DNA from 4 places in the Shewanella sp. DC2-4 genome. Region 3 is predicted to be linked to each of the others. Evidence: predicted binding sites of a transcription regulator. Region 3 holds the regulator's gene; each other region holds the start of a gene.
The links. Region 3 encodes sigma-54, which starts transcription at its own class of promoters, with help from an activator protein. Its sites were predicted from a motif close to GTTGGCACGNNNNTNGNNT; they were not measured.

Region 1 (8,082 bases), 2.6 Mb from region 3:
TCTAATATTAGGATCAATACTTAGAATTATGTCAGGTATTATATTATGTTGGAATAAAGCCTTAAATGCCGTATCTACAGCAATAATAAGTGGTTTTGAGAATTTAGATTTTTGAGTGAGCTCAAATAAATAGGGATAATGATCTTCAAGTGTTGGGCCAGATGCAATAACTACGCAGTTAGCATTATGATGAGTGTTTAACAGAAGTGATGCATCGGGGTCATTGAGTAAGTTTGGAATATTTGCATTTAATCTTGCTAACGAAACTTCATCAATATTATGTTTTTGATTCGCAAAATTACGGTTAAGCTCATAAACCAGTAAATCTCGAGTGATTGCATTCTCATTACTGGTTAATACTAAATCTGGTGTTATTCCAACATAGGGTAACACAAGCCTACTCTCGGCGCGTTCTTTTAAGTTAACATTCGGATGACTTAACCATTCGCTTTGATCTGTGTAACTGATGAGGAGGGCAAAAACGCTGAGATTTAAAATGCAAACATCAATTGAAAGATACTGTGGATTATCGATAAGTAAACTTGGTACATCTCCCATCCCGACACCGTAGACGGTTACGTGAGTTGCATCTGCAGGTAATGTACTGATAAAGAGCCGTGCTTCGGCGATGCGGTCATGACGGCTGCTGAGTTGAATACCATTAACACTGATAGTTTGATTGCGACCGTTGACAAGGTGGGCATCTAATTCATTGATGGTTTGGCTTTTGACCGCAGCGGCTACGATAGGCCAACGCTTAACGATAATATTGAGATTAGACGCAAACAGCTCGGTCATTCCGTTTCTCCGGAAGATTTCTGGGAGTTTGATATCACCAAGGTCACTATCTGGTCTCTCCACAGGGACTCGAACCCCGATCGGCCGCTTAGGAGGCGGCTGCTCTATCCTGTTGAGCTATGAAGAGACGACAGTGATTATACTGGTTTTATCTTTGATTAAAAGGCTTATGATTTAGTTGCTTAAATCTTAAGCGCTATGTCGTTTATCTGTACATTGTAGGCGGCATTTTGGTCTACAAGGATTGCGGTGGCGCTTTCTTCGCTTACTTGCTCAATTTTTACCGTTGCACGACTTTTGGTCGCGACGGCGCGCATTTCATTGAGTCTATCGGGTAAGTTTTGTTGTAATACTACTTGGAATTTATCACCGACACGAATGCCATGTTTACGGCCTAGATTTAATATAATCCTGTCTGCTTGTCGGCTAACGACTTGGCCAAGTAATGGCCTGCAATTAAGTGTGCTGTCTAAATCTCGGGTAGCTTGCAATATTAATTGAGTAATACTTTTTCCATAGGAGGAACGCCAGAATCTATTACTGTTGGGAGCAATGATAGCCTGTTCTTCAAATTCCCATGGGGCCGATGTGCTGTAGCTTTTGCTCCAGACCTCTTCGCCACTGATCCCATGATAGAGGCTGAGTTTGAATTGAAATTGCCTTAGCGGAGCTTCATCCCAAAATCCTAAGAAGGTGGGTTGTACAGGCTCTATCGATATATCAATGATCTGCGGTTGAAGAATATATTGGCTGTCGGTAATTTCACTGAGCCAGCTTGGGAGTCGATAACCGCGAATATCCACTAGGTCTTGTTCAATATCGAGTCGCTCGTTAGCATGGATGTGACTAAAGCCAGTTGAAGAGTAATCTTCTATAGTGTTCCCTAACGACTCTGAAATGACCTCTTCAAAGCCTGAAAGTTGTCCATATCTAAGCTGAGAACGATCTTTTATTTGTGTTTGAGGTATTAAAATAGCGGCCTTTAATTGGCCATTAGGACACTGTTGTGTTGGATCATCATTTAGATCGAGGCGTAGGGATACATATATTTTATTTCCCTGAATTTGTTCACTAACGAGTTGGATGTTTATGGCTTGGGCGTTGCGATTTATCGCAAAGTTATTTTGTGTGAGGTTACCATTAGAGGTTTGTTGCTCACTGGATATTTGAATACCTGTGCTTAATGTCGCATAGCTAACAGCTTGATTAATTGCTTCTTCCCTTGCTTGAGCTGTATTACCATTGATAATAGTTGCTTCTCCGCTGGCTTCTATCCATTCGGCTCTGGTGGGCAAAGAAAGTAGAAAAAGGCTCAAAATGATGAGCGAAGCTGAACCTGGTATGTGCATCAATTCAATCCTTATCGCTAAGCTAATGGCGATATTACCAATCGAGCCAGTTTTCTGACTCTTAATCTAATACGACAATAAAGCAAATTTCGTGCCTGAGTATGAGAACTTTTGATAAAGTTTCCATTGTTACAGTCGATATACTGTGTAATAGAAGAATATTGTCGGACTGAGGTTAATATTGGTCCGAAGATTGCTGTTTTTGTTACTCATTAAAAATTTGAAGCTTAGAAAGTGAGTCACTTGACTGCCAATGCACCCATAGATGAGGTAAATCCAATGCTAAAGCGTGTGATTATTCCCTTAACATTGATAATGTTAGGTGGATGTGTAGCTAAACCGGTTACGCCGCCCAAACCGAGTTTAGTGGATGGCAATGGGTTGCCGCCAACGGCAGTGATTAACCATTTAGCACAGCGAATAGTGACTGAGCTCGTTAAGCAAAATGATGCTTTGCGTTCTGATCAACCTATCGTAGTTGCAACACCAGTATTAGTGGGCGATTTGAATGGCACTAATGCGTTAGCGCAACAGTTACAGCAAGGGTTAATGACGTCGCTCCATAGCTTTCAGTTTAATGTGGTGGATTTAAACTTAGCTGATGGCTTGAGAGTCACATCTGACGGGGATTTTATTTTGACGAGAGATTGGCAAAAATTGTCGAAAGATCTTCCTGTTGAACATCTTGTCGTTTCGACTATGAGCGTAGTAACCAATGGTATGGCGATCAATACTCGGATTGTGAACATTAGTAACAATCGCGTGGTATCGGCATCTCAAACTTTTGTGACTCAAAAAGAGTTGGCAAACTACATGCAGCCTTCGGAGCAAATTGTGTCACAAAATGGCATCTTATATCGTCAGGCGAGTCCAGGTATGAATGAAGTGCGTGTTTTAGGAGATGGAAAATGAAACGCTACCTTTTAGTTATTGTGGCGCTAATGCTAACTGGCTGCGCTGCTAAAGATAGATATGTGCAATGGGAAGATGTGCCGCCGCCGAGTTTTCCTAAGTTAACGGCTATAGGATATGCGCCGTTAGCGACTCAACCGGCTAAAGAGCAATCACAAAGAGTGTTGATGGCTATGCAGGCATCAAAAATTGTGGCTTATCGTGAATTAGCGGAACAAGTTTATGGGCAGAAAATAACGGCAAACAGCAGTGTCAGTGATTGGATGTTGACGGACGATAATGTCAAAGCGTCAGTTTCTGGTGTGATCCGCGGTGCACGAGTCGTTAAGAGTTATCCAGCAGGCGAGCATTATGTCACTGAGTTAGAACTTGATTTTTCACAGGTTTGGGCGCTTTATCAACAACAGAACCGTCCACAACGAGTGAAGGAAGTGACGTATTTCTAGCTTTTTTGAGAGTATGTTCAACAGCATGTATTGAGCCGCGTATTTACGCGGCTTTTCTTTTTGTACAAGACATTAATATCTAATCAGAGCTTAGAAAAGGTAATGCTAAGTGGGAGTGATGCGCTTGTTAGGCCTTTAAATCATTGCCTAAACTTGAGATAGTCGAGGTCTTGCCTTTATCGTTATAGGTGAGGCTGGAGGCATTTCTGCTGGCTTGTAAAGCTTGAGCAAAGCGATTTAAACTCGCTAAATTCATCTCAATTAAACTGGCATTTTGTTCGTTTAATTCTTTGCATTCAGTCAATGCGTCTTTGATATCGGCCATTTTATGCACGAGTTCGACTTGCTGAGTGAGTAGTGATTTATCACTGTGGTTTGCCAGAATATCATCATTAGTCTTTAGTTCTTTCAGACATTGCGATTTTTCGTTAGCAAGGGAAAGCAGTAAATCGGCGTTTTGGTCAACCAAAGCGCCTTTTTCCTTGAGTATGATTTGCTTAAGAACAGCCAAATGGGCGTGTTGTAGATCTACCAGTTTAGCTATTTCAGTCATAGTTACTCTTTATTTAAGTCATTAAGTTCGGCTTCAAAACTTGCAATATTGGCAGCCAACTTTTCAGGGTCAATTTTATAGCGACCTTCGGCAATAGCTTGTTTGATTTCGGCTACTTTCTTTTGATCAACTTCAGGAAGGCTAGCCATTTTAGTCTGAGCTCCTTGAAGTTGTTGTGCCTGGGCCGTAATGACCACTGAATCGCTTCTCTGTGGTGTTGTCGATTTTGTAGCAACTTGAGCAGATTGATCGCTGCTCGTTTTCGTTGCGCCTGAACGAACTTGCGCAGTCGTTGCAGTGTTGAGTTTGCTAATATCAATTGCCATTTTAGGCTCCAGCGTCGTGTGTACGGGATTTCTTAACTGGGGTATCGGCAGCTTACAAAAAAGCTTTAGATTATTTTACATTCTTACTTCAACTTCGCCAATGCCTGTGACTATAGCATCTAGTTCTTTGTTTGAACTGCTATTTTTGACTCTGATCCGATCACCTTTATTGCCATCTTGTAGGGCTTCGCCCACTGTTTTGAGCTCGAATGAGCCAGAACGAACGTAGATAGATACCGAATCATTTTTACAAACGAAGCATAAGTTGTTGCTTAATATGGGATTATCTTTTGCTACTCGTCGTTTTACTCGCACGCCAGCCAATTTACTCGGGTCATCGAATTCGGCACCTCTCAAGCTATTTTGTTCAATGTAACGGACTTCTACTTGACTAGGAGAGATGAGTTCGCCTGGTGCTAAGATTTCGGTTGAGACAACAACGGGGAATAAGATATCCACCCGAACCGAGATATAGATTTGCCAAGGGTAAGCTAAGTCTTGTGTATCGCAGCTGACTTTTAAGGTGTTATTACGGCTAATTTCCCTATCGCTAGCCAGTTCTACTTTCATTGGAGATGAACATTGTGACGGCAGCATTCTTGCGTCAACCATCTGTGGCGAAATATTTACTTTGGCATTTTCTGGAACGGATATTTTTTCTGAAATAAGCGCTTTAGCTAATTCTGAGATTGCCGATACGGTGGGGACAATAGGCTCTGCACTCGCTAAAGCGGGCATGAAGAGGGTGAAAAGACTAAAAAAACAGACTAAATTTACTTTCATAATGAAGAGACTAGCTTGTAACGCCAGAATGCACCTATACTTTTATTAAGTTCGAAGCTGACCACTGTAATAATAATTTGCATCACTGTCAGAAGATTGACTCAGTTTCGACTATGTTTATCGATAGATAAGACGTAAGCAATTAATATGCCTATACTCAACTGAGTTATAGGGCCGAACATAAACAGAACAACAAGGCAGAGTTATGTCGAGTATTCTTGATTCAGTCAACAAACGAACCCAGCTCGTTGGACAAAACCGTTTAGAATTGCTGCTTTTTAAATTAAACGGTCGTCAACGGTTTGGGATTAACGTGTTTAAGGTGAAAGAAGTACTGCAGTGTCCACCACTGACCACTTTGCCTAAACTTAATCCTTATGTGAAGGGTGTTGCTCATATTCGTGGAACAACCATTTCAGTGATTGATTTGAGTGCGGCAACAGGGGGAAAACCTTTAGCGAGCACTGAAAACTGTTTCATCATTATTTCTGAATATAACCGCAGTGTTCAAGGCTTCTTGGTCAGTTCTGTTGAGCGGATCATCAACATGAATTGGGAAGCGATTATGCCTCCGCCGCAAGGTGCTGGTCGTTATTCTTATCTGACAGCTGTGACTGAAATTGAAGGTGAATTAGTTGAAATTCTCGATGTGGAAAAAATCTTAGATGAGATTTCACCGGTTAAAACGGCTATCAGTGAAGAAGCCAATGAAAAACTGACCCTCGACAGAACTCAGCATTACCATATTATGGTTATTGATGATTCTGCCGTGGCGCGTAAACAAATTATTCGTTCACTCGAGTCATTGAATTTACAAATTGATACCGCAAAAGATGGTCGTGAAGCATTAGACAAGCTTAAAGAGATCGCCAAAGAGATGGATAATGTGGCCGATGAGATCCCCCTCATTATCTCTGATATTGAGATGCCTGAAATGGATGGCTACACCCTGACCGCTGAAATCCGAGATGATCCTAAGCTTAAGCATATTAAAGTGGTACTGCATACTTCGTTAAGTGGTGTATTCAATCAGGCAATGGTTCAAAAAGTGGGGGCTAATGACTTTATCGCTAAGTTTAATCCCGACGAACTGGCCGCTGCTGTGAATAAGCATTTAAGTTTGTAATTGCTGTCGGTTAGTACCTAGATACGCTTTACGCTATAATCTCGACTTTATAACATGATGGTTTCGCACTGATTTTGGTGCTTGCTATAGGATTTAGGATGTGAATGTGCCAAATAAATCACTCGCTGAGGCTGAATATAATCAATTTAGGTTGTTCTTAGAGCAACACAGCGGCATCGTACTGGGTGAAAATAAGCAATATCTTGTGCGCAGTCGTCTTGCTCCTTTGATGGGCAAATATAACCTGCCATCCTTATCTGATGTGGTTAAGCATTCGATGAAGCCTACTGAGCGTGCGCTCAGAGCTGAAGTGATCGATGCTATGACGACCAATGAAACCCTTTGGTTCCGTGATCGTTATCCATTTGAGTTGTTGAATAATGTCCTACTACCTGAATACAGTCGTCTGGGGCGTCCACTTAAAATTTGGTCTGCGGCTTGCTCGTCAGGCCAAGAGCCGTACTCATTGGCTATGACTATTCTTGAGTATCAACAGAAGAAGCCTGGTGCCTTGGCTGGTAGTGCTTCGATTCAAGCAACGGATCTATCTCCTTCCATGTTGGAACGCTGCAAAAATGCCGAGTACGATAGTTTGGCATTAGCGCGTGGTTTATCTGAAGAACGTAAGCGTCAGTTTTTTGATGCATTACCTTCAGGTAATATGAAGTTAAAGGATAATGTGAAGCGGTTGGTGAACTTTAGAGCGCATAATTTGCTTGAGAGTTATAGTCTGCTTGGCAAGTTCGACATTATCTTTTGCCGCAATGTGCTGATTTATTTTGCACCAGAGGCAAAGGCAAAAATTTTGCGGCAATTCGCTGCCGCTCTCAATCCCAAAGGAATTTTATTTCTCGGTGCATCAGAATCTATCGCTGGTTTAACGGACGAGTTTGATATGGTTCGTTGTAACCCTGGCATTTATTACCAGAAAAAGACTTAACTCAGCCGCTCTAAAGAAAATTACCGACAATTGTCGGTAATTTTTTACCCATCACTTGCTCATCCTTGTTGTTATTCTCAAAATTTTCCTGATGTTGGCACATGAATTGCTTTATTTTCGTGAGAACACGAGGAGGCAATTTTATGGCGATCAATTTTGATAATGCACTGGGTGTGCATCAATACACTCTCGGTATTAGAGCGCAGCGGGCTGAAGTCATTTCAAGCAATATCGCTAACGCAGATACGCCACATTACAAAGCCCGCGATGTTGATTTTTCTGCGGCAATGCAGGCCGCTCGAGGCCAACAGCAGCAGCGAAATAGTCTTGAAATGCAAGAGCCAGATAAGCATTTTGGGCTTGCGGAGTTGACTGGGCAATTTGTTAAGTTCCGTGTGCCAAATCAACCCGATACCGGTGATGGTAATACTGTTGATATCCAACAGGAACAATCGGCATTCATGCAAAATGCACTTGAATATCAAATGTCGCTAGGTTTTTTAGATAGTAAGTTTAGTGGCATGAAGAAAGCGTTGAGAGGGGATTAATCATGAGTTTATTTAGCATATTTGATGTTGCTGGCTCGGGAATGTCTGCTCAATCGGTCAGGCTAAACACCACCGCGAGCAACATAGCCAACGCGGATTCCGTCTCGAGTAGTGTAGATAAGACCTATCGTTCCCGTCATCCCATTTTTGAAGCCGAAATGGCTAAAGCCCAAAGTCAGCAACAAGCTTCTCAAGGCGTTGCAGTAAAAGGCATTGTAGAAAGTGATAAACCACTACTGAAAGAATACTCGCCCGATCATCCTATGGCGGATGCGGACGGCTTTATTTATAAACCGAATGT
Region 2 (8,082 bases), 380 kb from region 3:
GTGTTCAGGCATGTACCGTTTTGCTTAACCTCAGAGCCGTATGTAAGAGGATAAGAGTGCAATGGAAGAAGGCTTGGCACAAAGTTGCTGCTGTTGATTATTTTTGCAGTTTTGCCCAAAATGCCATGGAGGCGGTTATACAAATCAATAGAATTTGTTAACCTCTACGCGCTAGATTTTGCGATTCATACGCCGAAGTTCTAGCGAGAACATTAAGACAAACAAATTAAATTAAGATCAAAGGAAGCTTTATGTTGGATTCCGCTAAAGTTCAATACCCGCCATTACCACTGATCCAAACTTGGGTGTGGATGATGATCGAATCAGGCAATCCAGAGATACAAGATAAAGGTAGAAACAACCTTATTGCCGCCTTTGGTAGCTTAGCCAAAGCAAATGAATACATTGTTGAAATAAGCAATAAATAGATAAAACAAAGGCGCCGGGATAGCGCCTTTGTTTTTACTTAACCCGCAATCGTTAACGGCTAACTCAGGTATAGTTGCGGTTTATGTTCGCTCGAGCAGATAATTAAACCTGACGGCGTTCGATAATGCTTTGATTCAAAATGGCTAACAGACGCTCGGTATCATCCCAACCAATACACGCATCGGTAATACTCTGCCCATAGCATAAATCTTGACCTTCAATAAGATCTTGACGACCTTCCACTAAATGGCTTTCTACCATAACACCAAAAATAGCAGTATTTCCCGCCGCCACTTGACCAGCGACATCTTCAGCAACCACTAACTGACGTTGATACTCTTTACTACTATTCGCATGGCTAAAGTCGATCATGATGTTGTCGGCAAGCTTTGCTTTTAACAATTGCTGGCTAATCTCAGTGACATGCGGCGCGCTATAATTGGGCTCGCGGCCCCCCCGTAAAATAATGTGGCAATCAGGATTGCCCTTAGTCGAAACGATCGCCGAATGGCCCAACTTAGTCACAGATAAAAAATGGTGTGGTGCATTGGCAGCACCTATCGCATCAATAGCAACTTTAATCGTGCCATCTGTACCATTTTTAAAGCCGACCGGACAAGAAAGACCCGAGGCTAACTCTCTGTGTACTTGAGATTCTGTCGTACGGGCGCCAATGGCTCCCCAGCACATTAAATCAGCCATATATTGTGGGGTGATCATGTCAAGAAACTCACCCGCGGTTGGCATACCGCTGTCGTTCAAATCCACTAATAATTTACGGGCGGTGCGTAAACCATCATTGAGTTTAAAGCTGTTATCCATGTAAGGATCGTTAATCAGCCCCTTCCAACCCACTGTGGTTCTTGGTTTTTCAAAATACACTCGCATCACAATTTCGAGTTGATCTTTATAACGTTCACGCAGTGAGACCAAACGCTGTCCATATTCCAACGCAGCTTTGGGATCGTGGATAGAACAAGGCCCAATCACCACTAATAGACGATCATCAGACTTAGCCAGAATATTATGGATACTATTACGCGCATTAAACACAGTCGCAGAGGCTTTTTCGGAAGCAGGAAATCGTTCAAGAATCGCGATAGGTGGAAGTAACTCTTTTACTTCTTTAATGCGAACGTCATCATTTTGGTAATACATAATTTTACTGCTCCAACGCTGGTGTTTTAGGCTATTTCTATCGCTGCGATAAGGGATCTCAACTGCAATACTGAGTTCAATTTATCGAGTCTCAGGCGCCAATGCAACCAAGTTGTCTCCATTTCAAAGAATCAAATATAACTTATTGTTTTAATATATTTAAAAAAAATAAAAATTCAAATATGCCAGCTAACTCACAGCCTTGATTAACAAAATCGAATACGGCGGATAAAAAGGAATAAACATATTTGCTGCAAGTGTATTTAGGTGCCCTATGTTAGCAAGCAAAGATGTTTACCCGTAATAAGCATAATTGATGGCCAGCGCTCTATAGAAAAGAGCGGGCAAATGCTAATGCTGTAACATGACTTGTAACTTGCTCTGATAGCGTTGACGCTCTGACTCATCTCGACTCAAAGCCAAAGCTTTATCCATATTCAGTTTGGCACGCTTTTCGTCCCCCAGCGCCCAGTAGGTTTTAGATAAACCGAAGAAGAACTCATGACGATAATCCGCTTTTGCCAACGCCCTTTGATACCAAGCCAAGGCCTCGTCGTATTGATGCTCATCATAGGCTTGCTGCCCCATGTCATAGTAATAATAGGGATTACGTATTCGCGCTAATTCAAGCACTTTATTAATTTCGGCCCATTCATCAAGCCGCCCCTGCTCCCCTAAAATCAAGGCTAAGTTATAAAGCGTTGTCAGATTTTTCGCATTAAACTTGAGTGCATAGCGATAAACCTGTTCGGCCCGCTTTTCATCACCTTTATGCCGGTAAATAATGGCGAGCGTGTTGAGTGAAGGAACAAACTGGCCGACTTTTAAACCCGCTTTAATCAAGGCATAGGCCCTGTCTAAATCACCGTTCACCAAAGACTCTGCGGCCATATTGTTGTAAAACATGCTGACTAAGGTCTGCCGATCCACTTGGGTTTTACCGTATCCCCGTAGAGCTCGCTCTGGCATAAAGTCCACTAAAACTGCGGTAGATGACACATAAACTGAATGTGCGTTTTCAGGTGGAAGTAAGCGTAAATTCACATGCCCATTGATTAAATAGAAATCACCTTGCTTATCCCATACGGGTTCTATCGCGATATCTTGATACTCAGCACTCACATTCAATATGTCCGCTAACGCAGAAGTCATGACCACTAAAGACATGCAATTACCCGCCCTTTGGGCATAGGTTTCACGGGCAATTTGGGTCAGATTATCTTGATATCGAAAATCAATGTTAGCGCTATTGGTTTGACTCGCATTGATATAACTAGCTAACCACTCGTTGGCTAACATTTTGTTATTATGTGAAAAAGTGTATATCCCATAGCGACGTTTTACGTCTGTCACTACCTCGGGTGGCAGATAAAAAATATCCACAACAGAAGGAATATCGGCCACAGGGGTAAACAGTGAATCGGCAAGTAACGACTCAAGATCCGACGGATTAGGCTCAATGGTCGTCGAGCTACAAGCAAACAATTGACTGAATACAACGCTCAAGATCGTACTCAAGTATACGGCTCGGAATAGTTTCGACATACGCCCTCCCACACCATTAGCTCCTATTTGAGCTTATTACAAATGGCGAAAAAGACGACATAAAATGGTTACAAAAAATGATAATCGCGATCGATTGAAAATAATCGCAAATAATTTAATGAATTAACTATTGTGAAGGTCGGTCAACTTCTATGTATAACTCACGCTGCTGATAATGATACGGCCGATAGTTATGCTCTCCACAGGTAAAATGTCGATAGGGTTTCATGACCGTAACGCAACCTGAGGGTAAAGCCTGCAGAATTTGGATTTGCTGCTGGCGACGAAGCGACTCCTGCCATTCAAAATCCTTGAGCACTTGATCACGCACGGCAAAGGCATCGACAGGCTCACTTGAGCGATTAACGATCACTTCTCCTGCAAAGGCAGAAACCGATATCCAGCCAGAAATGACGATAAGACTTAGTCGCGAAAATTGACCTATTGTTTTTATATTCAAGCTCATAGAACACTCCTTAATTTATGCAAGAAAACAGAATTGCTCAGTAATTAAGCTTATGACCCTGTGCTAAAACTTCAATCACAGTGATTACCCATAAAAAAGCAGAGCCTAGGCTCTGCTTCACTATCCCTCGCTCCAAGCTAAGCATCAAGGTGAATCACGCATTAATGTGCAAGTTTAATCAGCCCGCATTTTTGACCGTAACAAACTCAGGATAGGCATCAATACCGCAGTCAGAAGCATCCATACCGTTGTATTCTTCTTCCTCAGTAACACGGATCCCCATGGTTATCTTAATCACATACCAGACAGCAAATGATGAGCAGAATACCCAAGTGAAAATGATCGCTGCCCCCGTCAACTGTCCGGTAATAGTTGCATTGGCATTGGATAATGGCACACACATTAAGCCGAGGAAACCAGCCACACCGTGTACTGAAATCGCACCGACGGGATCGTCAATCTTAATGCGATCTAAGCCCACAATCGAGAACACCACCACACCGCCCGCCACTAAACCAATCACACCCGCCATTAACAATGAAGGCGAGAGAGGATCTGCCGTAATCGCCACTAATCCAGCCAAAATACCGTTAAGGATCATGGTCAAATCCGCTTTACCCCAAATCATCTTACACACGATAAGAGCTGAGATGGCACCAAAAGCCGCTGCAGTATTAGTATTCACAAACACTTTCGCCACTGAGCTTGCATTCGCCGCATCCGACACCATTAATTGCGATCCGCCGTTAAAGCCAAACCAGCCCATCCACAGAATAAACATACCTAAGGTTGCCATTGGCAAGTTAGAGCCTGGAATAGGATTCACTTGGCCGTTAGGCCCGTATTTACCCTTACGCGCACCGAGCAATATTACGCCAGCAATCGCCGCGGTCGCCCCCGTCATATGCACAATACCGCTACCGGCAAAGTCTACAAAGCCCAGTTTAGCGATAAAACCTTGGCCCCAAGTCCAATAACCTTCTACTGGATAGATAACCGCTGTCATCACCACAGAGAAGAACAAGAAAGCCCACAACTTCATCCGTTCCGCCACAGCACCAGAGACAATTGACATCGCCGTTGCCACAAATACAACTTGGAAGAAGAAGTCAGATTCTAATGCATGGCTCGCATCTGCTGATTGCGAACCAATTAAGGTGCCAATTGACGGTAACCAGCCACCTTCAGTGTTATCCACATACATGATGTTGTAGCCAACCAACAGATACATCACACAGGCAATCGCGTACAGCACAACGTTCTTAGTTAAAATTTCAGTGGTATTTTTAGAGCGAACTAAACCCGCTTCTAACATAGCGAATCCCGCCGCCATCCACATGACTAAAGCGCCAGAAATCAAAAAGTAAAAGGTATCGAGTGCAAAGCGTAGTTCAGTGACTGTGCCGCCTAATTTCGTTAATTCTTCCATTGTCAGCCCCTTATAGCGCTTCAGTATCAAGTTCACCCGTACGGATACGGATAGCATGTTCTAAATCAACGACGAAGATCTTACCGTCACCAATTTTCCCCGTATGGGCCGCAGTGGTAATGGCTTCAATCAACATGTCGAGATTTTCAGCCTTAGTGGCAATTTCTAGTTTTACTTTTGGCAAAAAATCCACCTGATACTCGGCGCCGCGATACAACTCTGTATGCCCTTTCTGACGGCCAAAACCTTTCACTTCGGTCACCGTCATGCCCTCAATACCAATTCCGGCGATAGCTTCACGGACATCATCCAACTTAAACGGCTTGATGATAGCGCTGACTAGTTTCATCCTGACCTCCAAAAAAACGCGATTGTTATTAACTTGTATCAAAGGTAATTCAATCATTAGGCCAACAATTTAATCCATTGATTATTATTGATTTAAATTGTTTAACACTATTTTTTAAGGTTAAAAATGCACCATAATCGAGCACTAACTGGTGCGATGCACTCTTTTAGTGAGCAGTTTAAGTGCGACAGCTATTCGACCTTAGGCCTATTGGTAACAAGGTTAAATTAGGGTCTACTGGGGGAAGCGTAAATCGAGATGAAATCTGAGCATCACAACACAAGCTCTTAGACAAAAGCGAAGATCATCACTAAGACAATCATCAAGCGCAGAAGGAAGGCCCGATGTTAAAACCAGAAGAATGTGTTCTCGTTATCGTCGATGTGCAAGGAAAACTTGCACAAATCATGGATAACAGTGACAAGCTGCATCAACAACTACAGACCTTAATCCAAGGCGCACAATTATTTGAAATTCCCATACTCTGGTTAGAACAGCTACCCGATAAACTCGGAGCAACTAGCCCTGAGCTGCAAACCTTACTTGCGAAAACCAGCTCACCCATTGCTAAGCAGCATTTTAGCGGCTGGCACTGTGACACGTTTGCAAAGGCATTAACTAAGACGAATCGCAAACACGTCATACTCGCGGGTATTGAAACCCATGTGTGTGTTTACCAAACCTGTTGTGACCTTATCGAACAGCAATATTCGGTGCATTTAGTCGCCGATTGCGTATCGTCACGCAGTGCTGAGAATAAACAACTCGGGATCCAAATGATGACGGCCAGAGGCGCCCTATTAACTAACGTGGAATCGCTATTATTTGAATTACAACATCAAGCCCAAGGCGAGCGGTTTAGGGCGTTATTAAAACTGATCAAATAACGATTTAGCCCGTGGTATTTGCCAGCATGATCAGCGCCTGACATTACTCGATATTTTTTTCCATAAAAAAGCCCCCGCTGAGTCAGCGAGGGCTTTTGTTTGCATGAGGGGTTAGCTCATATCGAAAACTCAACCGCGATTGATTAAAACCTACTTATAAGTGGCTTCGCGTTTTTTCGCTTCTTCATCCCACTTAGGTAACATGTCTTTCTTGAATGCTTCTTTCTCAGCATTCATCTTTTTCATGTCCATACCTAAGGCCGCTTGTGCTTTAGCTTTAGTAGAGATATCAGGAATCGCAACAGGATCTGTGATGCCTTTTTTACCGAGTAATTGCGCTAACTTCACACGAGCATCAGCAGCTTTACTTACCGAAGTTCCCAGAATACGCAATGCTTCATCCGGTGCGTGAGCTGCAACACCATGGGAAGCAATCGCTAAATCCCAACGCCATTGTGAGTGGCGAATATCTGTCAGTATGGGTTTCATTTCTTCTTCAGTTGCGCCAGCTTTCCACGCAGCCTCTGCTTCAAAGTGTGCTTTGACTAATTGCTCTTCCGCTTTCAACTTCATTTCTTTGACTTTGGCTTTACGCTCATTAGTCACGCCAACCAAAAACTCTTTAGTCTGGCTATGGCAAGTTGCACAGGTTTCTTCAAAACGGTCGAATGGATTGCCCACTTTATGATCGGTAAACTTCTTACCTTCAGCACTGGTCACTTTTGGCATGTGACAGTCAACGCAACTCACATTATTCATGCCGTGAATACCCATTTTCCACGTTTCATACTCTGGATGCTGGGCTTTTAACATTGGTGTCTTAGAAAGGGCGTGTGTCCAATCAGAAAATTGGATTGAGTCATAGTAGACTTCCATTTTTTCAACTGTTGTACCCATATCCCAAGGGAATTTAACAAAATTCTTTTTGTCGTCAGTTTTCTCAAAATAATACTCAACGTGGCACTGAGCACATACCATTGATTCTTTATCTTGTTTAGACGCTTTGCTAAAAGGTGTACCTATAGCTTCAAAAGCACGGTCTGCATAAGGGCGTGAAATACGTAACTTTGGAGAGCTTTTTTCATGGCAATCACCACAACCAATGGTATTTGTCACTTCAGGGCCACCCTTTGACCACTTACCTTTGAAGTAACCATCTTCGCCTTGCTCTTCAATCAAGCGAGGTACATCAGGGCTCTTACAGCTCCAACATGCCATAGGCAATGGACCATCTTCCGCATTTTTCGGCGCACCAGTACGTAGGGTATTACGCACGTCGGTCACGGCATACATATGGCCGCGAGGAGCGTTGTAATCTTTTGCGAATGCATAGCCAGCCCACAGGATCACCATATTAGGATCCTGCCCAATCGCATCGACAAGTTCTTCACTCTTTGCGGTATCATGCCAGCTATTATATTGATTCTTAAATTTATCTTTATAAACTTCGTTGCGAGGCTCTGTTTTATCACTCGCCATTGCGCCCGCTGCCATGAAGCTGGCGGCAACCAGTGCACTCAGTGCAAAGGACTTACCTGTCATCTTCTTCATCATCTCATCTCCGTGTTGCATTATTGTTGTAAATCACGACATCTCCATGGTCAAACTTAGTGATTAAACCCTGCTAAAAATATACCTCTTAGGGGGTATCTAGGTTGAAGTTTGCGCTAGATCAAAATGTAAAGGTGTTGTTGTTCACATTTCTATACTTTTGTTAATGTATTACATTATTTTCTAATGTAAAAACCACTGCAAAGTGCCATAACAGCGGCCATCAAAATGAACAGCGGATTAATGAAACGAGGTAGTCTCACCTCAA
Region 3 (8,082 bases):
CCTTCGGCGATAAGCTTGATGGTTTTACCCATGCCAGTTTCAAGCATCAGCAAGCCAAGCACACTGGCGGCCGATGCTTGTTTATCGCCTTGGATTAAGGTGATGGTCGCATCAAACTCGGAAGCCAGTACCACCAACTTAGTGGCGGCACGGGCATGTAAACCGAGCTTATTACAGATGGTTATCTGACGTTCAAGCTTTGGCATTATTGAGCTCTCGATGACGGGCATAAACTTTATGTTTACCGTTACTAAAGCGTTTGGCCAATTGCTCTGCGACGTAAACGGATCTGTGCTGTCCACCTGTGCAGCCAATGGCCACAGTTAAATAACTGCGATTGTTACGCTCGAGGTGCGGCAGCCAAGTCTCCAGTAAGTTTTCGATTTGCCAGATGAACTTATTAACCAGTGGTTGACGATTTAAGAACTCAGCTACGGGTTCATCTAAGCCAGTCAATGGCCGCAGCGCCAACTCCCAGTGGGGATTGGGCAGGAAGCGCACATCGAACATAAAGTCGGCTTCGGTGGGCATTCCGTGCTTAAAGCCAAAGGACTCGAAGTTGATCACGAGTTCTTTATCGACACTACCAAGGAGAATTTGTCTGACTTGGTCGCTTAAATCATAGATATTCAAATTCGACGTATCTATGTAGTGATCGACCAGTTTTGACATAGGCTCGAGCAGTTTCCCCTCCAGCTTTATCGCTTCTTGCAAAGAGACTCGGCTCTTCGACAAAGGATGCAAACGGCGGGTTTCGCTGTAACGCTTGAGCAGAATTTTATCGCTGGAGTTAAGGAAGAAGCTCGTTAACTCAGTATCTGGAGGTAGGCTAGCGAGTTGTTTTACTAAGACCTTATCCTGCTCAGGCATGTTACGCACGTCGACACTGATGGCGACGAGATCGTTACTGCCTTTGAGTTGCTCAAGCAAACTGCCAATCAATGGCAAGGGAAGGTTATCGACACAATAATAGCCGAGATCTTCGAGTACCCTAAGGGCGACAGATTTGCCTGAGCCTGAGCGGCCCGACACTATGACCAGTTTCATCCAGTGATTACCTGATAGAGTTCCGTTTCATCATGCGTCTTGCGTAATTGCTTTAATATTTGCTTGTCGCTCAGCTTTTCGGCCATGCAAGACAAGGTACTTAAGTGCTGCTGACATTGGTCTGCAGGCACCAGTAGTGCAAATAAAATATCAACAGGTTGCTTATCGATAGCATCAAATGCTATCGGCTCTTCACACTTAATTAGTATGGCAATGGGCTGATCTATATCGGCTAGTCGACCATGTGGAATGGCGATGCCGTTACCTATACCTGTGCTCCCCATCTTTTCGCGCGCCACTAGGCTTTCGAATATCTCTTGAGATGAGAGGGTCGGGTACTGGGCAGCGACTAAGTCGCTGATGAGTTCCAGTACCTTTTTCTTGCTGCCCGGAGTGGCGCAGGTAGTGCACTCCGGCCGCAGTATGGTACAAAGTTCCATTATTAGTGTTTTGTTAACTTCTCTTTGTGTTTAATAACCTGACGGTCAAGCTTGTCAATCAGGGCGTCTATAGCGGCATACATGTCAGCATGCTCTGAAGTAGCAAAAACTTCACCACCTATGAGGTTTATTCTCGCTTCGGCAATCTGTTGCATTTTCTCAACATTGAGCACAACGTGCACATTATTGATCTGTTCGAAATGGCGTTCAAGTTTTGAAAACTTTTCTTCTACATATGCACGTAACGATTCGGTAATTTCGACATGGTGTCCACTTAGGTTTATTTGCATAGAAACGTCCTCCGATATCCACTGTAGGTTATAAACTTTTACGCTGATTAGAAGGTGGAATAAGCATAGCCTCTCGGTACTTCGCAATGGTTCTGCGGGCTACGTTGATCCCTTGTTCTGCCAGAAGTTGTGCCATCTTACTATCGCTTAATGGTTTTTTCTGGTTTTCCGCTGCCACCAGTTTCTTTATAAAGGCTCTGATTGCTGTGGATGAGCACTCACCACCATCGTCAGTACCGACGTGGCTAGAGAAGAAGTATTTTAGTTCAAAAAGTCCCTTAGGGGTATGCATGTATTTTTGAGTTGTGACCCGTGAGATGGTGGACTCATGCATTTCTACCGCTTCGGCAATATCGTTAAGCACCATAGGCTTCATGGCTTCTTCACCATACTCAAAGAAACCTTGCTGATATTGCACTATGCAATTAGCAACTTTAAGCAAAGTATCGTTACGGCTTTCTAAGCTCTTAATAAACCATTTAGCCTCTTGCAGATGGCCGCGAATAAATTGGCTATCGGCTTGGTTTTTGGTACTGCGTGCCATAGAAGCATAATGTTGATTTACATTGATTTTTGGCATGCAGTCAGGATTAAGCTCAACGACCCAGCGGCCATTTTTCTTCGACACAGACACATCTGGGATAACGTATTCGTCATTATTGGGCGTGATCAACAAACCTGGGCGAGGATTGAGGGTTTGGATAAGTGCTATACCATCCCTTAATTCATCTTCTTTTAATTTAGTCTTACGCATCAATAACCTAAAATCACGGGCGGCGATCAGATCTAAATGATCTTTGATCAGCATACGGGCGTTTTCTAGGTTGGGAGTATCAGCGGCGAAATGCGACAGTTGGATCAGCAGGCATTCACTTAAATCGCGGGCGGCAACGCCTATGGGATCAAAATGCTGAATACGCTTGAGTACGGCTTCGACTTCGTCAAGCTCAACTTCAGGATTGCCCATGGCTTCGAGAATTTCTTCAGTGCTTTGGGTGAGATAGCCCTGATCGTCGATGGCATCAATAATGGCGGTGGCAATGGCTAAATCGGTTTCAGAAAACGGCGTGAGGTTTTTTTGCCATTCTAAGTGTTCGTACAAACCTTCACTGGTCTCGCCTTGGAAGGGCATATCGTCTTCACGACTGCCGCCGGGGCCTGAGTTTGGGGAGGCGGTAAACACTTCATCCCATGTGGTGTCCATGGGGAGCTCATCGGGCATGGATTCTTTGGTTAGCGACTCTGCCGTATCTATGGTGGAGCTGTCTTTTTCTGGTGGCAGAGTGCTAGATTCACTGAAATCCGTATCGGATAGCGTTTGGTTTACAGGGGTTTTAGTGGCGTCGAATTGATCCTCTTCCAGCTCGAGAAGGGGATTAGAATCTAATGCTTGCTGGATCTCTTGCTGCAGTTCTAATGACGACAGTTGCAACAGACGTATAGCCTGTTGTAGTTGTGGCGTCATGGTTAACTGTTGACCCAGTTTGAGCTGGAGTGACGCTTTCATGTTACCGCTGATCCCTACGTTATTATTGTTGGATGAGGTCGCTTATTATTATCTTGAGTGAAGCCCAATGGCGGTATAAATTGCCTCCATTGGCTTCGCTCGATTAACTATAGCCTGAATTGTTCACCTAAGTACACAGCCCTAACTTGCTGATTGTCTAAGATCTCTGCTGGAGTTCCTTCGGCAATCAGGTTTCCGTGACTCACAATATAAGCATGTTCACATACATCTAATGTCTCGCGGACATTATGGTCTGTGATCAGTACGCCAAGGCCGCGACTTTTGAGTTGTTCGATAATCTTCTTGATGTCGATAACCGAAATAGGATCGACGCCGGCAAACGGTTCATCGAGCAAAATGAACTTAGGATTAGCGGCTAAAGCCCGCGCAATTTCGACGCGACGACGTTCGCCACCCGACAATGACATGCCTTGGCTGTCACGGATGTGGGTGATATGAAACTCTTCGAGCAGATGTTCTAGTTCTTCTTCTCGTTCTTCGTTTTTAAGTTCTTTACGAGTTTGCAGTACGGCCATGATGTTGTCATGAACAGTTAGCTTACGAAAGATACTGGCTTCTTGCGGTAAGTAACCTATGCCTTTGCGGGCACGCAGATGCATAGGATCTGCGGTTAAATCATCATCGTCGATAAAGATATGTCCCTTATCGCTCTTCACTAGCCCGACAACCATGTAAAAGGTCGTGGTTTTACCTGCACCGTTTGGACCGAGTAGGCCAACGACTTGACCGGTTTTTACCGTCAGACTGACGTCTTTAACCACTTGGCGACTCTTGTAACTTTTCGCCAGATTTTGTGCTCTTAAGGTGATTTGGGTCATTTAGAGTCCTGCTTTTTTACAGGTTTATCCGCCGGAGCGTCTGATTTAGCATCATCTTGATAGTTTTCAGGCTGAATAATAGTGATTACGCGATCGTCACCACTGCCAGTACTCTCGGCCATCAATTTCTGTTGAATCATGTTATAGCGGATTAAATTGCCTGTAACTTGGCTACCTGCTTGATCTAATGACGCCATACCTTTCAGAGTTAAGGTGCGGCTTGCCATATCGTAACGAATTTCTTTCGCGCTAGCCGATGCAGGACGGCCATCGTCTAATATCTGGCTATACGTAGCAGGGTTGCCTGTGGCGACTAAAGTTTTGCTATTTTCACCTTCAGCGGAAAATGCACGCAGTTCATTTGCTTGGATTTTTATTGAGCCTTGGGTAACTTCCACCGGACCAAAGAAGATAATCTGGTTGTTTTTGATATCCGCAGTTTGGCTCACAGCTTTAATTTTGACTTCTTGCTTTAAGTCGCCCACTTTCGCGAAAGCACTCATGCTCATAATTAGCATTAGGCTGGCAAGTAATACGTTATTTTGCTTCATATGTTCCTACTACCTGACTGGTCAATTGCACTTCTTGCGCGTTGAGGTCGGCATAAAGGCCTTGGCCTTGAATATTAAAATCTTTCCCTGTGACGTAAATGGTACGGTCAGAGGTCATTATCATAGTGTTGAGATCGAGTTCCAGATAACTGGTGGACAAGGTCTGAATCGGTTCTTCTGGGCTAATGGCATCGATAATAACATTATTTTCTAATACAACCTTGCCAGTTTCCTTGTTTAGCTTGCCCTGATCTGCCCTGAGCTGCCATTGTGCTTTACCTTGGTCTGGATAAACAAGATAAACAGGTTGAGTAAAGAAAGTTTGATTCGTTGAATCATAATGTTCCATGTGTTTCGCCGTCACACGGCTATTCACTAGTCCTTGCTCATTGAACTCAACACTGCGCAGATCTTCAACGATGAAATCTGGGGTATTTTGATCTTTTACTCTGTTATCGGAATCACCGCTGTGTTTGTTCTGGACCTGCCAGTAAAGCGCTAGTGCAGTTCCAAAAAAAGCGATAATTGCGAGTGTCACACGACTCATATACTCATTCCATGGGCCGAAGTGAATTTATTTTGACTTAGGAGTAACAGATCTGTGAGTTCACGCAGTGCACCGTGGCCACCATTGAGCGTAGTCACAAAATGGGCGTGTTGGCGTACATAGGGGTGGCCGTCAGCAACACTGACCGCTAAACCGACGACATTCATCACGGGGAGATCGACAATATCATCACCGATATAAGCCACTTCTTCTGGGGTGACACCATAAAGTGCGAGCAATGCTTCATAGGGCTCGAACTTATTGTCTACGCCTTGGTAAATATGGGTAACACCAAGGGCTGTCATACGGTTTTCAACGATTTTGGATTGACGCCCTGTGATCACGGCGAGGTTGAAACCGCTGGTGAGGAGTGAGCGCACGCCATAACCGTCACGGGTATGGAAGGCTTTGAGCTCTTCGCCGCTATTGCTCAAGTAAATACGGCCGTCGGAAAACACCCCATCGACGTCACAAATCAACAGTTTAATCTTTTGCGCGCGTTGCCACACATCATCACTGATTGGGCCGTAAAATCCTTGCTGTGGCATTAAATGACTCCTGCTTTAACCATGTCTAGCATGTTAAGAGCGCCGATAGGATGGCGGTCTTTATCAATAACAATTAATCCGTTGATGTTTTTTGAGTCCATCACTTGCAGTGCTTGGGCGGCCAACACATTATCCGTGATCGTGACGCAGTTACGTGTCATCACATCGGCAATGGGCGTCGTGCGTAAATTCACTTCGGCATCAATAACGCGGCGTAAATCACCGTCGGTGAAGATACCAACCAGCTTGCGCTGATCATCAATAATCGCCGTCATGCCTAAGCCTTTCTTGGAGATTTCGTACAGAGCTTCTGTGATGCAAATATCGTGGTTAACGAGCGGTAAGTCATCACCGCTGTGCATGACATCGCAGACTTTTAACAATAACTTGCGTCCTAAAGCACCGCCAGGATGGGACATTGCAAAGTCATCACGGGTAAAGCCTTTAGCTTGTAGTAGCGCAATGGCAATCGCATCGCCCATCACTAAGGTCGCGGTAGTGCTCGACGTTGGAGCAAGTCCAAGTGGGCAAGCCTCTTCTGGGACTTCAATACATAAATGTACTTTAGATAATCGCGCCATATTCGATTCGGGTTTACCTGTTACCGCGATAACGGGCACGCCCATACGTTGGATGACCGGCATTAAGGTGAGGATTTCGCTCGACTCACCGGAATTTGAAATCGCTAAAATCACATCGTTATCGGCCAATACACCCAGATCGCCGTGGCTGGCTTCACCCGGATGCACAAAAAATGCGGGCGTTCCTGTGCTGGCGAGGGTGGCTGAAATCTTATTGCCGATATGGCCCGATTTGCCCATTCCCATGACAATCACTTTGCCTGTGCAGTTGAGGATCAACTCGCAAGCTGCTGCAAATTCAGCCGAATCAACATATTGATAAAGATTGTCTAGGGCTGACTTTTCAATGTCGATAACTTTACAACCCCATTGGCGCAGTTGTGATTTGTCTACCATGTCTATCTCTCTTTTTGCATTGTCTTTGTCGCCCCATTGATGGGATTGGAATAGCACAATTTGGTACGCGATAAAGATGATATGTAATAGGCTTTCTGCCAAGTATTAGTTTGTTTTCAGACAATTTAGCTTATGTCTTGCTGTGGTTAATTACCGAAAACAGCAAAACAATTGCGGCAGGCTAGAGCGATTGATCCGACTCGTCAAGTTCAGCTGCGTTAGCTATTCACGCACAATAACGTGTTTAGCGGCAGAAGGTCTTGAGCAATATCATCGTCTTTGTCGTTTATTTCAATGGATTTATTCCATATCGCAGCGGGTATTACCCTATGGGATGCCTCTATTGCGCAATTGCGTATCGACTCTCCCCGATAAAAGTGGGCAAAGAGTGAGCTAAGTGCGAACGAATTAGCCAATACTGCCAATTCTGCAACCAGGTTGAAAACATTAAGTAACATTTTACCTGTGCAGAGTGAAAACTTAGGGCGCATTTTCGCTGTAAATGAGGCAAATTGAAAGTATCGCAGGGCGATAGTGTCGATTCGGTTGTAGGTTAAAGCGCAATTACGTACAATTTGCGGCTCTTCGATTGGTCAGTCTCGGAAGACTAGGATCACCTCATTTGCAAATGTCGGAATCAAGCATGACTCAAGAACAAACGCCGTTGGTTGAGATCCGTAATTTGGGGTTTAGCCGCGGTCAGCGTGTGATATATGAAGATATTAGCCTGTCCATTCCAAGGGGCAAGGTGACGGCGATCATGGGGCCGAGCGGCATAGGCAAAACGACCCTGTTGAAATTGATTGGCGGCCAATTAACGCCTGACCATGGACAAGTGTTATTCGACGGTCACGATATCCATGGCGTGAGTCGTAATGAATTATTTAGTCTGCGTAAGCGGATGAGCATGCTGTTTCAAAGTGGCGCGCTGTTTACCGACATTAATGTGTTCGATAACGTGGCGTTTGCACTGCGTGAACATTCTGGACTGCCTGAAGACATTATTCGCACTATCGTGCTGATGAAGCTTGAAGCCGTAGGTTTACGTGGTGCCGCTCAGATGATGCCAAGCGAGTTGTCCGGTGGTATGCAACGCCGCGCCGCATTGGCTAGAGCCATAGCGCTTGAACCTGAAATGGTGATGTACGATGAGCCTTTTGCAGGGCAAGACCCAATATCGATGGGCGTGTTAGTAAAGCTTATTCGTGAGTTATCCGATGCGCTGAATCTGACTTCAATTGTAGTGTCCCACGATGTGGATGAAGTGCTTGGCATTGCCGATTATGTATATGTGGTGGCTGACAAAAAAGTCATCGCCCACGGTACCCCTGAAGAA
Region 4 (8,082 bases), 2.5 Mb from region 3:
AAGTGATGAACGTACAGAGGAACCCACGGGGAGGCGTCTAGAACAGGCGCGAACAAAAGGACAGATTGCACGTTCGAAAGAACTTGGAACTGCAGCGGTATTAATTTCGGCAGCATGTGGGTTTTATATGCTAGGCCCAAGTTTGGCCATTAGCCTAACTCGGGTGTTTGAAATTGTATTTACCATGGATAGGGCGCAAATTTTTGATACGAATGAAATGTTCAAAGTGTGGGGCGTTGTTGCGAGTGAAATAGCCTGGCCCATGGCTAAAATTATGCTACTGATTGTGGTTGTTGCGTTTATCGGTAACGTCTCTCTTGGAGGGATCAATTTTTCGACCCAAGCTATGATGCCAAAAGCCAGTAAAATGAGTCCCCTTGCTGGTTTTAAACGTATGTTTGGCGTACAGGCTCTGGTTGAACTCACCAAAGGTATTGCAAAATTTTCGGTAGTAGCGTTTTCTGCTTATTTTTTATTAAGCTTCTATTTCAATGACATTATGTTGCTGTCTAGCGACCATCTTCCAGGTAATGTTTACCATGCATTAGATTTGTTGGTTTGGATGTTTATCCTGTTATGTTCCTCGATTTTATTTATTGTCGTCATCGATGTGCCGTTCCAAATTTGGAATCACAACAAGCAACTTAAGATGACCAAACAAGAAGTAAAAGATGAATATAAAGACACTGAGGGTAAACCTGAGGTGAAAGGGCATATACGGCAGATGCAACGTGAACTAGCACAAAGGCGTATGATGGCTGAAGTGCCAAATGCCGATGTGATTGTCGTTAACCCTGAGCATTTTGCCGTTGCGATTAAATACGATGTGCAGCGCTCTGCGGCTCCCTTTGTGATAGCGAAAGGTGTTGATGATGTGGCCTTTAAAATACGTGAGATTGCCCGCGCGCACAATATTGCGATTGTCTCGGCCCCACCACTTGCAAGGGCGATTTACCATACGACTAAGTTAGACCAGCAGATCCCTGAAGGTTTGTTTACTGCTGTCGCACAGATTTTGGCTTATGTATTCCAGCTGCGCCAATATCAAAAAGGACGCGGTCGTAAACCTATTCCTGTCCCACTTAATCAACCTATACCAGATGAATTGAAATATTGAACCACTAGTCTCAGATGGTAGTCATTGGTAAAGCTGATGATGTCGAGTTCATTTGTTTTTATGGCTAATTTTATGTATATCAATCAGTCACAGTACATATCTTTCCTTCATTAATGGCTTTAATCTTGTTGGCGCGTTTTTTGCTTTATGCTATTACACGTCAAAGTTTAGGTTATAGCGAATGGATGTTAAAGCGACTCTTGGTCAAGTAAAACAAATTAGGCTCAGCACTTTTAAAGGCATTGGCACGCCGGTGGTTGTGCTTGCTGCATTGGCCATGATTGTTTTACCTATCCCTCCATTTCTATTAGACATACTCTTTTCATTCAACATTGCGTTAGCTCTCATCGTATTGCTGGTGGCTATTTATACCGATAGACCCTTAGATTTTGCTGCCTTCCCAACTGTGTTACTGGTGGCGACATTATTACGTCTTGCGCTCAACGTTGCCTCTACTCGTGTGGTTTTACTTGAGGGTCATAATGGCGGTGATGCCGCGGGTAAGGTGATTGAAGCCTTCGGTTCTGTGGTGATCGGTGGTAACTATGCCGTTGGTCTAGTGGTATTTATCATTTTGATTATCATCAACTTTGCGGTAGTTACTAAAGGTGCTGGTCGTATCGCAGAAGTCAGTGCCCGCTTTACCTTGGATGCTATGCCGGGTAAGCAAATGGCAATCGATGCTGACTTAAATGCTGGAACCTTAAATCAAGACCAAGCGAGAATACGCCGTGCCGAAGTGACCCGTGAAGCCGATTTCTATGGTGCGATGGACGGTGCGTCCAAATTCGTTAAAGGGGATGCGATTGCCGGTATCATGATCTTAGTGATCAACATCGTAGGTGGTTTCATCATAGGGATTGTGCAGCATGGCTTAAGTTTCTCTGAAGCGGTTGAAATTTATACCTTACTGACTATCGGTGATGGTTTAGTGGCGCAGATCCCTGGTCTATTATTGTCAATCGCCGCAGCCTTGATGGTGACTCGTCAAAACGAGTCAGGTGATATGGGCCAAATGATGATGAGTCAGATGTTTGACAGTCATAAGTCATTGGGTATCGCCGCCGGAGTCCTGTTTGTAATGGGTATTGTTCCTGGTATGCCGCACATGGCGTTTTTAAGCTTTGCCTTTATGACTGCTGGTGCAGCTTATTTTGTTTATAAACGAAATGAAAACAAACGTCTTAAAGCGCTAGAACAAGTGAAATCGGGTCCAATAGAAAGACAAGATAAAGAGCCTAAAGAGCTAGGTTGGGACGATGTACATCATGTTGATACTATTGGTCTTGAGGTTGGATATCGTTTGATCCCTCTGGTAGACAAGGGCCAAGGTGGCGAGTTACTAAGCCGCATTAAAGGCGTGCGTAAAAAGTTGTCTCAGGAACTAGGCTTCTTAGTGCCCGCGGTGCATATTCGCGATAACTTAGATTTATCGCCTAATGCGTATCGCATTTCATTAATGGGCGTCGTCGTCGGAGAGGCAGATATTCGTCATGATTGCGAATTGGCGATCAACCCTGGTCAAGTCTATGGCAAACTCGATGGTATCGAAACGCGCGATCCCGCTTTTGGCCTAGAAGCTGTATGGATCGCTCCTGAGTTACGTGAGCACGCACAAACATTAGGTTATACCGTCGTCGATGCCGCCACTGTTGTTGCAACTCATATTAGTCAATTACTCACAAATAATGCCGCTAAGTTGTTAGGCTACGAAGAAGTGCAACAACTGATGGATATGCTTGCGAAACACTCACCTAAGCTGGTTGATGGCTTTATTCCAGATATCATGCCACTAGGACATGTCGTAAAAGTGATGCAGAACCTATTAAATGAAGGGGTTTCAGTTAGAGACTTGCGTACTATAGTGCAAACTTTGTTAGAATATGGCACTAAGAGCAATGACACTGAAGTCTTGACTGCCGCTGTACGTATCGCTTTGAAACGTATGATAGTTCAGGAGATCTCAGGCCCAGAGCTCGAAATCCCCGTCATTACTTTGGCGCCAGAGTTGGAACAGATGTTGCATCAGTCAATGCAAGCAACTGGTGGTGATGGTCCTAATATTGAACCCGGTCTTGCAGAACGCATGCAGCAGTCCCTTGCCGATGCGGCTCAGAAGCAAGAAATGGTCGGACAACCCGCCATATTGTTGACGTCAGGTATGTTACGCGCGACGCTGTCACGCTTTGTTAAACATACTATTCCTAATCTCAGAGTCATTTCATATCAAGAAATACCTGATGAGAAGCAAATACGTATCGTATCTGCAGTCGGCCAGTAGAGGACGCATAAGTGAAGATTAAACGATTTTTTGCCAAAGACATGCGCGCCGCACTGGCCCAAGTGAAAGAAACACTCGGCTCAGATGCCGTCATTATGTCAAATAAAAAAGTGAACGGTGGCATCGAAATTGTCGCTGCCGTTGACTATGACGAACCTAAAGCAAAAACTGCAGCCACTGCGCCAGCACCGACCTTTATGGACGTGAGCGACGATCTCGTGTCCCTCGGTGCTAAGCAGCCAGTTCGTGTAGAAACTCGCGCTAAGCCAGCCGCTCCTGCAGACTCATTACAAGCCTTACTTGAGAAGCAGCAAAGCCGTTTGAATCAACAAATGTCACATCAGCAAGTTGATGCCGAGTTACCTGCATGGGCTAAGGGCTTACAAGCCCCTACTGCTGTGAAACCAGAACGTCGTGAAGCGCCTTCCTCGTTTGATAAAAAGCCACAAACATCACTAAAACAAAGTGCTGATATTGAAGCTATGCGTGATGAATTAGCATCACTGCGTAATTTACTGACACATCAAGTATCCTCCTTGATGACGGAACATAAAAAACGCATCGATCCCGTCGGTGCTATGCTCGAAGCCAAATTACTTGAGGCTGAATTCTCCCCTGCGGTTGCAAATAAATTAGCCGCGCTGAGTCAGCATTATACGCCGGCTGAATTAGTCAGAGCATTACCACAAAGTCTCGCTAATATGCTTGACAATCAGGGTGATGACATTGTGAAACAGGGCGGGGTGGTTGCATTAGTTGGTCCTACTGGCGTTGGTAAAACAACGTCATTAGCTAAACTTGCTGCCCGTTTTGCGGCACATCATGGTGCTGAACATGTTGCTTTAATTACCACAGATCATTATCGCATCGGAGCCTATGAGCAATTAGCAACTTATGGCAAAATAATGGGCTGCCCAGTAAAGCAAGCTCATGATCTAAATGAATTAGAGCAAATTCTCTATCAGTTTAGGAATCGCAAGCTAGTATTGATAGATACGGCTGGCATGGGACAGCGAGATATGCGCCTTTACCAGCAACTTGATAATTTAACTGCAAATAGCAGGATACCTATCCGCAGTTATCTGGTACTGTCTGCGACAGGGCAGCGCCGTGTGCTGCAAGATGCAGTCAATCATTTTAAACGCATTCCCCTATCTGGTGTCGTTCTCACAAAACTCGATGAATCTGTGTCGTTAGCAGGGGCATTAAGTGTGTTGATCCAAAACGGATTACCATTAAGTTATATTACTGATGGACAAAGAGTTCCTGAAGATATGAAAGTTGCGGATACCCTAGATTTAGCCCAGCAGGCACTCGCAGCGTTAGATAGTACAGAACAACAATCATTACAAGACACAGCGTGGTCAGATAATATGGCCTGTGCATTTGAGTAGATTTATGACCCTGGATCAAGCAAGTGGTTTACGTATGATGAATCAACCCTATAACGAAAAAGTGAAAGTAATCGCGGTCACTGGTGGTAAAGGAGGCGTGGGTAAAACCAGCGTTTCTATTAATACTGCTGTGGCATTAGCCGAAAAAGGCAAGCGTGTCTTGGTACTTGACGCTGACCTTGGCTTAGCAAACGTCGACGTCATGCTGGGTATTCGTGCCGAGCGTAACCTCTCTCATGTTCTCTCTGGTGATGCAGAGCTTGACGATATTATCGTGCGTGGTCCTAAGGGGATAGGCATAGTACCTGCCACCTCAGGAACACAGGGGATGGTGGAATTAAGCCCTGCGCAACATGCTGGATTAATCCGTGCATTTAGTGAGATGCGGACTCAGTTTGATATTCTAGTCGTAGATACTGCGGCTGGGATCTCAGATATGGTGCTCAGTTTCTCACGTGCTTCGCAGGATGTGTTAGTCGTTGTTTGTGATGAACCCACTTCGATTACCGATGCCTACGCCCTGATTAAAATTCTCAGCCGTGAGCATGGTGTGTTCCGTTTTAAAATAGTTGCCAATATGGTGCGTAGTTTACGCGAAGGTATGGAATTATTTGCTAAACTCAGTAAAGTGACCGACAGATTTTTAGATGTTGCACTTGAATTAGTCGCCACTATTCCATTTGACGAAAACTTACGTAAATCTGTTCGTAAACAAAAATTGGTGGTTGAAGCTTATCCTAAATCACCAGCGGCAATTGCTTATCAAGGATTGGCAAATAAAATTTTGAGCTGGCCTGTGCCGCAGCAACCTGGTGGGCATTTGGAGTTTTTCGTTGAGCGTTTAGTACAACGACCAGATTTTCAAGAGGAAAAAACGAGTGAATAAAGCCGCTGCGTATACTTGTTTAGACAATAAATCGTCGATCGTTGAACAGTATGCTCCGTTGGTTAAAAGAATTGCGCATCATTTACTCGCCAGACTACCTGCATCTGTGCAGTTAGATGATTTACTCCAAGCTGGGATGATGGGGTTACTAGAAGCATCATCCAAGTTTGATGGTGGCAAGGGTGCGAAATTTGAAACCTTCGCCGGCATACGCATACGTGGAGCCATGTTAGATGAAATTCGTCGTGGCGACTGGGTCCCTCGTTCCGTTCATCGTAACAATCGTAAGGTTGCACACGCTATTGATGAGTTAGAGCAAGAACTGGGCCGTGATGCACGCGACACAGAAATTGCAGAAAAACTTGATATGACGCTCGATGAGTACCATCATATTCTTAACGATGTTTCTGTCGGAAAAATCATAGGGATAGAAGATTTAGGCGTATCTCAGGATATACTTACAGTGAGTGATCGGTCCGATGATGATTCATTTGAAGCATTAGCTGAGAACCAATTTCATTCTGCTCTGGTTGAGGCAATTAAATTATTGCCTGAAAGAGATGCATTAGTGTTATCCCTGTACTACGATGAAGCATTGAATTTAAAAGAGATTGGCGCCATTCTTGAAGTCAGTGAATCGCGGGTTAGCCAGATATTAAGTCAGGCAATGTTGCGATTGAAAGCTAAACTCAAGCACTGGACATAAGTATAATTATTAATCGAGCACAGAATGTCAGCTCACCGGAGGAAACCTTGGACAAGAATATGAAGATTCTCATTGTTGACGATTTTTCGACAATGAGGCGTATCATCAAGAACTTGTTGCGAGACTTGGGGTTTAATAACACCCAAGAAGCAGACGATGGCTCAACAGCCCTGCCGATGTTGCAAAAGGGGGATTTTGATTTTGTTGTTACAGATTGGAATATGCCTGGTATGCAAGGAATCGATCTGTTAAAAGCAATTCGCGCTGATGATTCGCTAAAGCATTTACCCGTATTAATGGTGACTGCTGAAGCAAAACGTGAACAGATTATTGCTGCCGCTCAAGCGGGAGTGAATGGTTATGTGGTTAAGCCTTTTACCGCTGCAACGCTGAAAGAGAAGTTAGATAAAATATTCGAACGACTCGCTTGAGCAAGGATGAGCTATGAAGTCACAAACATCAGGGCTCATCACGCTCGAGCAAGCTCAGCATTTAGTTGAATTATTAAGTGCAGGTGAGCAAAGTCAGGCAGATGATTTATTTCGGGAGCTTGCTGCTCCACTGCAACGAGAATTATTCGAAGAAGTAGGTAAATTAACTCGGCAACTTCATAGTGCGCTGATGGATTTTCAAGTTGATAATCGTCTTGCTGAATTAGCCAATACAGAGATCCCCGATGCCAAGCAACGTTTAAATTACGTTATTGACATGACCGAACAAGCTGCAAATAAAACCATGGATGCGGTTGAAGAATGTTTACCTTTGGCTAATGCCGTGACCGTAAATATTCAAAATGTCATGCCATCTTGGGACAGATTAATGCGACGCGAGATAGCGCTGACTGAATTTAAGGGCCTTTGTCACGATGTACAAGACCTTATGTCTCGTAGTGCAAATGACTCGACTCGATTACGTGAATTGCTTAATCAAATTTTGATGGCGCAAGATTTTCAAGACTTAACAGGACAAATAATACGTCGTGTTATTGATCTAGTAATGGAAGTAGAAAGTAATCTGGTTTCTATGCTGACGGTATTTGGTGAGCAACCTATGATTGAAAGTCAGATTGCTCAGAAAAATAATATTGAAGCAGAAGGCCCGATAATGAATGCCGAGCTTCGTCAAGATGTGGTAACGGGTCAAGACGAAGTGGATGATCTTCTATCGAGTCTGGGTTTCTAACTGGGAGTCAATTTGATGGCCTTTGATGTAGATGAAGAGATACTCCAGGACTTTTTAATCGAAGCCGGTGAAATTTTAGAGCTTCTGCAAGAGCAACTCGTTGCGCTTGAAAATAATCCTGATGATACTAACTTGCTGAACGCCATTTTTCGAGGTTTTCATACCGTTAAAGGTGGTGCTGGCTTTCTTAGCTTAACTCCCATGGTGGATGTTTGTCATGAGGCTGAGAATACCTTCGATTTATTGCGGACAGGCAAGCGTAGCGTTAACGCAGAGTTGATGGATATTATTTTGCAGGCTGTTGATGCAATTAATACCATGTTTGCGCAAACCCAGCAGGGCGAGCAACAAGACCCCGCTGATTCAGGTTTGCTAGCGAGACTTAAAATGCTCAGTTCAGGTGCGCCTTTGCCATCTGAAGTCGCTTCTGCCGAGGTTGTAGAGCCAGAACCTGTTGTTGAAGTCATTATTGATACTCCTACCCTTCAAGAAATCCCTGCTGATATAAGTGATAAC

Region 1: the regulator sigma-54 is predicted to act here: its motif matches at 2,228-2,246, upstream of HQQ92_RS05505 (flagellar assembly protein FlgT).
Region 2: the regulator sigma-54 is predicted to act here: its motif matches at 5,424-5,442, upstream of HQQ92_RS18355 (P-II family nitrogen regulator).
Region 4: the regulator sigma-54 is predicted to act here: its motif matches at 1,245-1,263, upstream of flhA (flagellar biosynthesis protein FlhA).

Annotation. Positions count from the first base shown of each region.
Region 1 covers NZ_JABRVR010000002.1:1,082,627-1,090,708, forward strand. Annotated here, with positions in the region: gene HQQ92_RS05495 (motility associated factor glycosyltransferase family protein) at 1-798, opposite strand, end outside; tRNA gene HQQ92_RS05500 (tRNA-Arg) at 850-925, opposite strand; gene HQQ92_RS05505 (flagellar assembly protein FlgT) at 981-2,147, opposite strand; gene HQQ92_RS05510 (FlgO family outer membrane protein) at 2,427-3,059, shown strand; gene HQQ92_RS05515 (LPP20 family lipoprotein) at 3,056-3,505, shown strand; gene HQQ92_RS05520 (flagella synthesis protein FlgN) at 3,633-4,058, opposite strand; gene flgM (flagellar biosynthesis anti-sigma factor FlgM) at 4,061-4,384, opposite strand; gene flgA (flagellar basal body P-ring formation chaperone FlgA) at 4,460-5,167, opposite strand; gene HQQ92_RS05535 (chemotaxis protein CheV) at 5,373-6,293, shown strand; gene HQQ92_RS05540 (protein-glutamate O-methyltransferase CheR) at 6,394-7,233, shown strand; gene flgB (flagellar basal body rod protein FlgB) at 7,377-7,781, shown strand; gene flgC (flagellar basal body rod protein FlgC) at 7,784-8,082, shown strand, end outside.
Region 2 covers NZ_JABRVR010000002.1:4,037,354-4,045,435, forward strand. Annotated here, with positions in the region: gene HQQ92_RS18330 (hypothetical protein) at 252-428, shown strand; gene aroG (3-deoxy-7-phosphoheptulonate synthase AroG) at 532-1,587, opposite strand; gene HQQ92_RS18340 (tetratricopeptide repeat protein) at 1,939-3,132, opposite strand; gene HQQ92_RS18345 (hypothetical protein) at 3,260-3,598, opposite strand; gene HQQ92_RS18350 (ammonium transporter) at 3,777-5,027, opposite strand; gene HQQ92_RS18355 (P-II family nitrogen regulator) at 5,038-5,376, opposite strand; gene HQQ92_RS18360 (hydrolase) at 5,721-6,263, shown strand; gene nrfA (ammonia-forming nitrite reductase cytochrome c552 subunit) at 6,414-7,817, opposite strand; gene narQ (nitrate/nitrite two-component system sensor histidine kinase NarQ) at 8,043-8,082, shown strand, end outside.
Region 3 covers NZ_JABRVR010000002.1:3,661,631-3,669,712, reverse strand. Annotated here, with positions in the region: gene HQQ92_RS16750 (HPr family phosphocarrier protein) at 1-206, opposite strand, end outside; gene rapZ (RNase adapter RapZ) at 193-1,047, opposite strand; gene ptsN (PTS IIA-like nitrogen regulatory protein PtsN) at 1,044-1,487, opposite strand; gene hpf (ribosome hibernation promoting factor) at 1,490-1,777, opposite strand; gene HQQ92_RS16730 (RNA polymerase factor sigma-54) at 1,806-3,284, opposite strand; gene lptB (LPS export ABC transporter ATP-binding protein) at 3,392-4,123, opposite strand; gene lptA (lipopolysaccharide transport periplasmic protein LptA) at 4,120-4,674, opposite strand; gene lptC (LPS export ABC transporter periplasmic protein LptC) at 4,661-5,221, opposite strand; gene kdsC (3-deoxy-manno-octulosonate-8-phosphatase KdsC) at 5,218-5,769, opposite strand; gene HQQ92_RS16705 (KpsF/GutQ family sugar-phosphate isomerase) at 5,769-6,746, opposite strand; gene mlaF (phospholipid ABC transporter ATP-binding protein MlaF) at 7,390-8,082, shown strand, end outside.
Region 4 covers NZ_JABRVR010000002.1:1,122,190-1,130,271, forward strand. Annotated here, with positions in the region: gene flhB (flagellar biosynthesis protein FlhB) at 1-1,117, shown strand, start outside; gene flhA (flagellar biosynthesis protein FlhA) at 1,299-3,398, shown strand; gene flhF (flagellar biosynthesis protein FlhF) at 3,410-4,792, shown strand; gene HQQ92_RS05730 (MinD/ParA family protein) at 4,797-5,678, shown strand; gene HQQ92_RS05735 (RNA polymerase sigma factor FliA) at 5,671-6,384, shown strand; gene cheY (chemotaxis response regulator CheY) at 6,432-6,815, shown strand; gene HQQ92_RS05745 (protein phosphatase CheZ) at 6,829-7,566, shown strand; gene HQQ92_RS05750 (chemotaxis protein CheA) at 7,582-8,082, shown strand, end outside.